3 regions of the Mesorhizobium sp. B1-1-7 genome follow, and region 2 is predicted to be linked to each of the others. Evidence: predicted binding sites of a transcription regulator. Region 2 holds the regulator's gene; each other region holds the start of a gene.
The links. Region 2 encodes PhoB, which activates phosphate uptake and scavenging genes when phosphate is short. Its sites were predicted from a motif close to TGTCATNNANCTGTCAT; they were not measured.
Positions count from the first base shown of each region.

Region 1: the regulator PhoB is predicted to act here: its motif matches at 1,745-1,761, upstream of phnF (phosphonate metabolism transcriptional regulator PhnF).
Region 3: the regulator PhoB is predicted to act here: its motif matches at 1,252-1,268, upstream of ppk2 (polyphosphate kinase 2).

Region 1 is NZ_VFWQ01000003.1:429,164-432,439, forward strand. Features, by position in the region: gene FJ978_RS06845 (zinc-binding alcohol dehydrogenase family protein) at 1-611, shown strand, start outside; gene phnF (phosphonate metabolism transcriptional regulator PhnF) at 953-1,702, opposite strand; gene phnG (phosphonate C-P lyase system protein PhnG) at 1,841-2,302, shown strand; gene phnH (phosphonate C-P lyase system protein PhnH) at 2,302-2,913, shown strand; gene FJ978_RS06865 (carbon-phosphorus lyase complex subunit PhnI) at 2,915-3,276, shown strand, end outside.
Region 2 is NZ_VFWQ01000010.1:251,941-255,216, forward strand. Features, by position in the region: gene FJ978_RS19215 (ROK family protein) at 3-1,247, shown strand; gene phoB (phosphate regulon transcriptional regulator PhoB) at 1,566-2,255, opposite strand; gene phoU (phosphate signaling complex protein PhoU) at 2,272-2,979, opposite strand; gene pstB (phosphate ABC transporter ATP-binding protein PstB) at 3,003-3,276, opposite strand, start outside.
Region 3 is NZ_VFWQ01000004.1:79,437-82,712, reverse strand. Features, by position in the region: gene FJ978_RS07540 (glycosyl transferase family 90) at 1-37, shown strand, start outside; gene FJ978_RS07535 (aldo/keto reductase) at 51-1,094, opposite strand; gene ppk2 (polyphosphate kinase 2) at 1,376-2,296, shown strand; gene FJ978_RS07525 (dihydrofolate reductase family protein) at 2,484-3,131, opposite strand.

The sequences.
Region 1 (3,276 bases), on a different contig from region 2:
CGGACGCCGCCGCCGTCGAATTCCTGGCCATCGGGGCGCATGCCGTGCGCCGCTCGCGCGCCGATCCCGATGCCCGCACGCTGGTCATCGGCGCCGGCCCGATCGGCCTCGGCACCGCCATCTTCGCCCGCATCGCCGGGCTCGACGTGACGCTGCTCGACATGAGCACCGAGAGACTTGCCTTCGCCGCAACAGAACTCGGCTTCAAGACCCTCGACGGCTCGCGCGGCGCGGTGCCCGATCTGGTCAGGGACGCGACATCAGGCGAAGGTTTCGACGTCGTCTTCGACGCCACCGGCAACACCCGGTCGGTGCAGTCGGCCTTCGCCCATGTCGCCCATGGCGGCTCGCTGGTGCTGGTCAGCGTCGTCAAGGACGACATCGTCTTTTCCGACCCCGAATTCCACAAGCGCGAGATGACGCTGATCGGCAGCCGCAATGCCTTGCGCGCCGACTTCGACCATGTCGCCGCCTCGATCCGCAACGGCGCCGTGCCATTGGCCAAGCTCGTCACCCACCGCACCCCGCTGGCCGACACGCCGCGCGATCTCGCCCGCTGGGCGCATGAGAAATCCGGCCTGATCAAGGCGGTGATCGAGATCGGGTCATAACTTGGCCGGCGGTGAACCCGGCCCGAATTGACGACGCCCCTGCGCAGGTCGACCCCCACTCCGTCTCGGCTTCGCCGAGCCACCTCTCCCCCGATCGACGGGGTAGAGGAAGGGTGCGAGCCTATTGCAGCCACGCTCCTCAACCAGACCCCGTCCTTCTCCGGCCGCCGCCGGGCTCCCTTCCTCTCCCTCCGGAGGGGGGAGAGGTGGCGCTGCGAAGCAGCGACGGAGTGGGGGAAGCCGGTCCTCAAATGCGCCGCCGCTGACAAGTGACCGCGATCGAGTTGGGCTGATGTCAGCGTGAGCCAGATAATCACGATCTCTTATAAGGCCGGCAATCCCTACAGCGCCGACAGCTTCAACTCCACCCGCTCTGCCGAGAAGCGCGTCTCGGAAAACTGGATCGGCTGGCCGTCAGGCGTGACGTTGATGGCGGCCGTGACCAGCACGATGGCGCCCGGCTGCAGGCCGAGATCGGCAAGGTCGCCCGCATCGGCATGGCGTGCCGACAGCACGGTTGAGTGCCGGAGATAATCGTCGATGCCGAAACGCGCCAGCGACGCGGTGATCGAGCCCGTCTGCGCCATGGCCTTGTCGATGCCGGCAAAGCGTCTGGCATCGAACCAGCTGGCCGCGCGCGACACCGGCCGGCCATCCGCTTCGCCGCGCGTCTCCAGCCTTATCACCTCGGCACCCTTGGCCAGGCCAAGACCCTCGGCGACGCGCTGGCTGGCCGGCTCGACCGAGGAATCCAGCAGCACGGTGTGCCGCTCCGACGTCTGCCCTTGCAGGCCTGTCGAGAAGCGGGTGCGCGCGCCGATCGGATAGGACAGCCGCTTGCGCGACAGCACGAAAGTGCCGCGTCCCTGCTCGGCTCGCAAAACCCCTTCCTGGACGAGGGCTGATATGGCGCTGCGCACCGTATGACGGTTGACGCCATAGCGCTCGGCCAGCGCCACCTCCGGCGGCAGTGCGGCATTCTCCGCGAAATCGCCTGTCGCGATCGCGTGCAGGATCTTGTCGGCGATCTGCCGCCACAGTGAAACGCCGCTGCGCCGCTCGATGCTGTCAGCCGCTATCTGCCCGATCATGACTTGCCCCACCCCAGCTTCTGTCGCCCCAACCGTCATGGCTGTCACGCACCCGTCATGGACTCGCGCTAGGTAATATGTATAATTTGTATAGTTGTCTATATCAATAGACAAATTTGGCAGAGAGGAATGCTGCTGATGCGAGGACAGGAAGCCCGCGACCAGGCGGGGCGCAAAGCCGCCATGGCAACGCTGGCGCAATCCAGTGGCGACGACATCGTCCGGCTCTGGAATGAGGCCGGGCTGCCTTCGGAGGCTGAATTGCTGCGTGGCCCCGAGACCGGGCTGGTGACGCTGCGCGGCCGCATCGGTGGTGGCGGCGCGCCTTTCAATGTCGGTGAGGCAACCGTCACCCGTGCCACCGTCCGCCTGCCCTCGGGACAGGTTGGGCATTGCTATGCGCTTGGCCGCGACAAGCAGAAGGCGAAGCTGGGGGCAATAGCCGACGCGCTGTGGCAGGACCCTGCCCGCCGCGCCGAGGTCGAGACCCGCCTGATTGCGCCTCTGCAATCCGCCTTGGCCACCTCCCAGGAGAAACGCCGCGCCGAGACGGCGGCAACAAAGGTGGACTTCTTCACCATGGTTCGCGGAGAAGATTGATGGAGATCGCAGCGCAATCGATTGAAGGCGGTTTCGCCGATCCGGTCTTCAACGCCCAAGCGGTGTTCCGCGCGATCATGGACGCCATGGCGCGGCCGGGCAGCGTTCAGCCCTTGCCGGTCCTGGCCCGCCCGCCGGCACCGCTCTTGGCAACAGCCGGCGCCATCGCGCTGGCGCTCTGCGACAACGACACGCCGCTCTGGCTCGACCCCGCCCTGCACGCCTCCGCCGCGATCGGCTCCTGGCTCGGCTTCCACACCGGCGCGCCGATGGCCAACACACCAGCCGACGCGCATTTCGCCTTCGTCGCCACACCCGCCGAAATGATGGCGCTCGACGGCTTTTCGCAGGGCACCCAGGATTATCCCGACCGCTCGACCACACTGATCCTGCAGGTTGGCGATCTCGTGTCGGGCACCCCGCTGTTGCTTGAAGGCCCCGGCATCGAAACCAGTACCACCATCGCGCCGGCGCAGATGCCGCGTCATTTCGTCGAGCAATGGAAGCAGAATATCAAGCGCTTTCCACGCGGCGTCGACATCATCCTCGCCACGTCAGGCGGCATAGCCTGCCTGCCGCGCACGACGCGCATCAAGACGATGGAGGCCTAGGATGTATGTCGCGGTAAAAGGCGGCGAGGCCGCAATTGCCAACGCCCACAGCCTGCTTGCCGATCGCCGGCGCGGCGACCGTTCAGTGCCCGCGCTGCGCCTCGACCAGATCGTCGAGCAGTTGGCGCTCGGCGTCGACCGGGTGATGAGCGAGGGTTCGCTCTACGACCGCGAACTCGCCGCACTCGCCATCGTCCAGGCGCGCGGCGACATGATCGAGGCGATCTTCCTGGTGCGCGCCTACCGCACCACGCTGCCGCGCTTCGGCTACTCGAAGCCGATCGACACCGACGCCATGCGGGTAGAGCGGCGCGTGTCGGCTACCTACAAGGACCTGCCCGGCGGCCAATTGCTTGGGCCCAC
Region 2 (3,276 bases):
ACATGTCGGTCGGAATCCGCCACGACGATCTGCGCCGGCGCAACCGCGCCATGGTGATCGCGGCCGTGCGCCGTGCCGGTCAGCCTTCGCGCACCGAGATCGCCGCGACCACCGGCCTCAGCCACTCGACCATCTCGGCGATCTCCTCCGACCTGATCGGCGAAGGCGTCCTGACCGAGGGCAAGCCGAGCGAGGCCGGCTCGCTAAAACGCGGTAGGCCGCAGGTCGGCCTCACCCTCAACCCCGAGGCGGCGGCGGTGATGACCGTGGTGCTGTCGCTGAATTTCCTGTCGGTCGCCGTCATCGACTATGCCGGCCAGGTGATATCGGAGGAACAGCGCCGGCTGGACACGCTGACCATGTCGCGCGAGGCGCTGATCGGCGAATGCACGGCAATCGTAAGGCGGCGCCTCGAGGACCCCGACATCGACATCCGCAGCGTCGCCCGCATCGCGCTGGCGGTCCAGGGCATCACCGACACCGAGGCGCGAGCCATGCTGTGGTCGCCGATCACGCCGCAGACCGACATCGCCTTCGCCGACATATTCGAAGCCGAGTTCGGCATCCCCGCCACCATGGAAAACGACTGCAACATGATGGCGGTGGCGCTGCGCTGGCGCGATCCCGAGCGCTACCGCGACGACTTCATCGCCATTCTGCTGTCGCATGGCATCGGCATGGGCCTGGTGCTGAAGGGCGAACTGTTCACCGGCACCCATTCCTCGGGCGGCGAGTTCGGCCACATGATCCACCGCCCAGGCGGCGCGCTCTGCCGCTGCGGACGGCGCGGCTGCGTCGAGGCCTATGCCGGCAACTACGCCATCTGGCGCAACGCGAGACAGCTTGGCGAGGACACCGAACCGATCGACGTCAGCGACGCCGACATGCGGGCGCTGGCGGCTTCGGCGCGCGACAAGGACGGGCCGGAGCGCCAGGCCTATCGCAAGGCCGGCGAGGCGCTGGGCTATGGCCTGGGCAGCCTGTTCGCGCTGATCGATCCCGCCCCGGTCGCCATGGTCGGCGTCAGCGCCGCCGCCTTCGACCTGATCGAGCCGGCCTTGCGCGAGGCGATTGCACAGACCGCCGGCGGCCAGCACTCGAAATCGATCTCCTTCGACACCGAGCCTAACGAACTGCCGCTGATCCGCGAAGGCTGCGCCATGCGCGCTCTGACCTTCGTCGATCAGGAAATATTCGCGCCGGGCGTGCAGGCGAGAGCAGGCGCGGCTGGGAAGAACGTGGCGTGAAATCGAAGCCATCGTAACATCCGTGGGTTGGACAAAGCCTCACGACTTCGTCATCCCTGGGCGGAGCAGGAGCGAAGCTCCGTCGCGGAGACCCTGGAATCCATGCCGCGACCTTGGCCACGGAGTGCAGCGGAGCAGAATTCCGCACCGAGGCAACGCTTCGAAGTCGCGGCATGGATCCTCGGGTCTATGCCGCGTCGCTTCGCTTCTTGCTCCGCCCGTGGATGACGAAGCAATGGACGTTTTCGCGAATCGCCAAGGTAAAGCGATCCGGCTTAAGCACGAAATCCGACTGTCTAACCTTCCGCGCCGAAGAACCTAATCTTCGCGGATGGCGTACCCTGCCCCGCGAATGGTGCGAATCACATCCGGCATGCGGCCATTGTTGACCGCCTTGCGCAGCCGGCCGACATGCACGTCGACGGTGCGCTCGTCGATGTAGATCGTCTCGCCCCAGACATTGTCGAGCAGCTGGCTGCGCGAGAACACGCGGCCGGGATGGCGCATCATGAATTCGAGCAGGCGGAACTCGGTCGGCCCGAGCCGGATCTCGCTCTTCTTGCGGTAGACGCGGTGCGATTCGCGGTCGAGCACGATATCGCCGACCTTGAGCACGCTGGACAGCACTTCAGGCTTGGCGCGGCGCAGCAGCGCCTTGACGCGGGCCATGAACTCCGGCGTCGAGAACGGCTTGACCAGATAGTCGTCGGCGCCCGTGGAGAGCCCACGCACGCGGTCGCTTTCTTCGCCCCGCGCGGTCAGCATGATGATCGGCAGCCGCTCGGTCTCGGGCCGCATTCGCAGGCGCCGGCAGAGTTCGATGCCGGACACCGCCGGCACCATCCAGTCGAGCACCAGAAGGTCGGGCACGTTCTCCTGCAGGCGGATCTCCGCCTCGTCGCCGCGCGTCACCACCTCGACCTGGTAGCCTTCCGATTCCAGATTGTAGCGGAGCAGCACCCCTAGCGGCTCCTCATCCTCCACCACCATGATGCGTGGCGCGATCATCGGCTGGTCACCCCTGCTATGCCGCCGGCGCCGACATCGCGGTTTCGTCCTGCTTCGGGCGATTGGCGGGCAGCTGCGTGCCGGTCAGCACATAATACGCATTCTCGGCGATGTTGGTCACGTGGTCGCCGATGCGTTCGAGGTTCTTGGCACAGAACAGAAGATGCGTGCAGGCGGTGATGTTGCGCGGATCTTCCATCATGTAGGTCAGCAGTTCGCGGAACACCGAGGTGTATTTCACGTCGATACGCTCGTCGTCGGCGCGCAGCTTCGCCAGTGCCGCGGCATCACGCGCCGCATATTCCTCGATGACACCTTGAACCTGGATCAGCACCAGCTGCGCCATCGCGTCGATGGAGTGCGACAGGTCGCGCGGCGTGGCGGAGAGCCCGACCGTGCCGACGCGCTTGGCGATGTTCTTGGCAAGGTCGCCGATGCGTTCGAGATCGCCGGCCATGCGGATCGAGCCGACGACATGGCGCAGATCGTCGGCCATCGGCTGGCGCTTGGCGATCAGCGTGATGGCGCGGTCGTCCAGCTCGCGCTGGCGCGCATCCATGATCGCGTCATCGGAGACGACGCGTTGGGCGAGCGCATTGTCGGAGTTCAGCAGCGCCTTGGTGGCACCGCCGACCATCGAGCCGGCGAGGTCGCCCATGTCGCTGATCAGCCTGCTGATCTGTCCGAGATCTTCATCGAAGGCTGCAACCGTGTGTTCGGCCATGATCCTGGTCCTCGTATGCGTGATCAGCCGAAGCGGCCGGTGATGTAGTCCTGCGTCCGCTTCTCGCGGGGCGACGTGAAGATCTTCTCCGTCTTGTCGAACTCGACCAGTTCGCCCAGATACATGAAGGCCGTCTGCTTCGATACGCGCGCCGCCTGCTGCATGTTGTGGGTGACGATGACGATCGTGTAGTCGGCCTGCAATTCGTCGATCAGCTCCTCGATCTTGGCGGTCGACAGCGGATCGAGCGCCGAGGCCGGCTCGTCGAGCAGGATGACTTCCGGCTTCACCGCCACG
Region 3 (3,276 bases), on a different contig from region 2:
ACCCTATCCCGAACTCTGGCGGTTCATCGGGGGCTAGATCCTGATGTCCGTCAGATGGCGCTGCGATCGAGAACGGTGTCGGCGGGGCCGAAGCGATCCTTTGCCGTCAGTTGCTGGTGCCAGTAGGGATAGAGCAAAGGCGGCCGGCTGACCGCGTCGAGGCGCTGGCGTTCGTCGGCACTGAGTTCCAGGGCGGCGGCTGCGAGATTGTCCTTGAGCTGGGCATCGTTGCGGGCGCCGATCACCAGGGAGGAGACGGCGGGGCGGCCGAGCAGCCAGGCAAGCGCCACCTGCGCCGCGGAAACGCCCCGGGCCTTGCCGATTTCGACCAGCACGTCGACGATCCGCCAAAGCCGGTCCTCGTCCCGGATCGGCGGCTCGGACCAGCCGGCGAGCTGCCGGGCGGTGGGGCTGTCGCGGCGGTATTTGCCGGACAGCAATCCGCCGGCAAGCGGGCTCCACACCAGCACGCCGAGCCCCTGGTCGACAGAGATCGGCAGCAATTCATACTCTGCCTCGCGCGCCTCCAGCGTGTAGTGGATCTGCTGAGTGACAAAGCGCGGCTGGTGATGGCTGTCGCTGACGGCGAGCCCCTTCATCACCTGCCAGCCGGAGTAGTTGGAGCAGCCGACATAGCGGATCTTGCCCTGGCCGACCAAGGTGTCGAGCGCGGCGATGGTTTCCTCAAGTGGGGTCAGGCCGTCCCATTCGTGCAGGAAATAGATGTCGATGACATCGGTCTTGAGCCGCTTCAGGCTCCTCTCGCATTCGCGGATCAGGTGATAGCGCGACAGGCCTTCGTCGTTGGGCCCTTTGCCGATCCGCATCCTCGCCTTGGAGGCGATCAGCACGTCGTTCTTGCGCTTGCCGCCGAGTGCTTCGCCAATGATCTCTTCCGAGATGCCGTTCGAATAGACATTGGCGGTGTCGAGAAGATTGATGCCGGCATCGATGCACATGTCGATCATCCGTTTGGCTTCGGCGAGATCGCTGTTGCCGACAGCGGCGAACGGGCCGGCGCCGCCGAAGGTCATGGTGCCCATGGTCAGTGTCGAAACCTTCAGGCCGGAACGGCCGAGAGTACGGTATTCCATGTCAATCCTCGCGATTGTGTTGAATTGGGGCGGCGCGAAAGGGCAGCCCGGAATGCGATCGGGGATTTGTAGGACAATTCGCCCGGTTTGTCGCCATGCCGGGACGACGATCGATCATATCTCGCGGAATTTGCAGCGCCGGCGATCGTGCTCGGGCTGCAATAAAACCGTCACTGCCGGCCTATATTGAATTCGGCTAAGGTGTTCCGTTCCAGGCCGCGGGCCAGCAGGGTTGGGGCGCCGGGACATAAACCGACAGGCTTGCACGCGGAGCAACTGATATGACCGAGCTAAGACAGAATTCCCCTGCAAAAGACTGGCTCGAAGCCGAGCTCGCCGACACGCTCGACGAAGACTATGAGCTCGAAATGTCGGAACCGGCGCTGTCGATGGAGATCGCCAAGATCTACAAGAACTCGCATCCGCCTTCGATCGACCGCATGCAATATTTCCGCGACCTGATCACCTTGCAGTCGGAGCTGATCAAGCTGCAGTCATGGGTCGCCTATCACAGGAAGAAGCTGGTGGTGATCTTCGAGGGCCGCGACTCCGCCGGCAAGGGCGGCGTCATCAAGCGCATCACCCAGCGGCTCAATCCGCGCATCTGCCGCGTCGTGGCACTGCCGGCGCCGACCGAGCGCGAGAAATCGCAATGGTATTTCCAGCGCTACGTCCCGCATCTGCCAGCCGGTGGCGAGATCGTGCTGTTCGACCGCTCCTGGTACAACCGTTCCGGCGTCGAACGGGTGATGGGTTTTGCCGGACCGGAGCAGGTCGAGGAGTTCTTCCACGACGTGCCGGAGTTCGAGCGCATGCTGGTGCGCTCGGGCATCACCGTGGTCAAATACTGGTTCTCGATCACCGACGAGGAACAGCAGATGCGCTTCCTGATGCGCATCCACGATCCGATGAAGCAGTGGAAGCTGTCACCGATGGACCTGCAGTCGCGCGTGCGCTGGGAACAGTACACCAAGGCCAAGGAAGAAACCTTCGCCCGCACCAACATTCCCGAGGCGCCCTGGTTCATCGTCGAAGGCAACGACAAGAAGCGCGCACGGCTGAACTGCATCGATCATCTGTTGAAACAACTGCCGTATGAAGAGGTGCCGCACGAGGAGATCACGCTGCCCGAGCGCGTCTTCAACCCGGAATACGAACGCCAGGTTCTGCCACGCGAACTGTACGTGCCGGAGAAGTATTGAGGGTTCTTCCTTCTCCCCGTCACCATACGGGGAGAAGGTGCCGGGGGATGAGGGGCGGCGCCAACCTTGATCAATTGGCCGGTAGCGCAATCTTCCATCGCCAGCGCCGCCCCTCATTGCCCTGCCGGGCATTTCTCCCCGTATAGTGACGGGGAGAAAGGGGCCTGCCGCCAAGGGTTTCGCCAAACTACGCTCGATCGATGGTCACATGCGTGGCAAGCGCTGTCGCCACCTGCTCCGTGCACCGATAGCCAAGCTTCACCATATCCAGGCCCGCGAAGAGGTTCTCGCCTGTTCCCAGCAGCATCGGCGAGATCGCCAGGTGCATGGTGTCGATAAGTTTTTCCTGGAGATATTGCCGGATGGTCGAGACACCGCCGCCGACCCGCACATCCTTGCCGCCAGCCGCCGACCTTGCCTGCTCGAGCGCCGAATGGATGCCGTCGGTGACGAAGTGGAAAGTGGTGCCGCCCTCCATCGTGATCGGCGCTCGCTTGAAGTGTGTCAGCACGAAAACCGGCACATGGTAGGGCGGGTTGTCGCCCCACCAGCCCTTCCAGATCTCGTCGGGCCATTCGCCGCGGATCGGTCCGAACATGTTTCGCCCGAGGATCCACGCGCCGACATTCTCGAAGCTGCGCGCCGCGAACGCCTCGTTGATATCGGAGGCGCCGCCATCTTCTCCGAGCACCATCTTGCGGAAGGTGCGGGTGTCGACAAACCACTTGTGCAAGGATTCCCCACCGACGCCGAGCGGATTTTGCAGATCCTGGTCGGGACCGGCGCCATAGCCGTCGAGCGATAGGGTGAAAGCATTGACACGCAGCTTGGACATGAAAACCTCCTCGAGAACCAGTTGTATTTTGCAAGTGGTTTCTTTGTAGCAAACCGATTGCGAATTGCAAGTGGTATTTCTGCGGTGAAAAAACACGTACTCGGACCTCTCCGCCATGTAGCGGGAAGTCCTTGCCTGTAAGTTC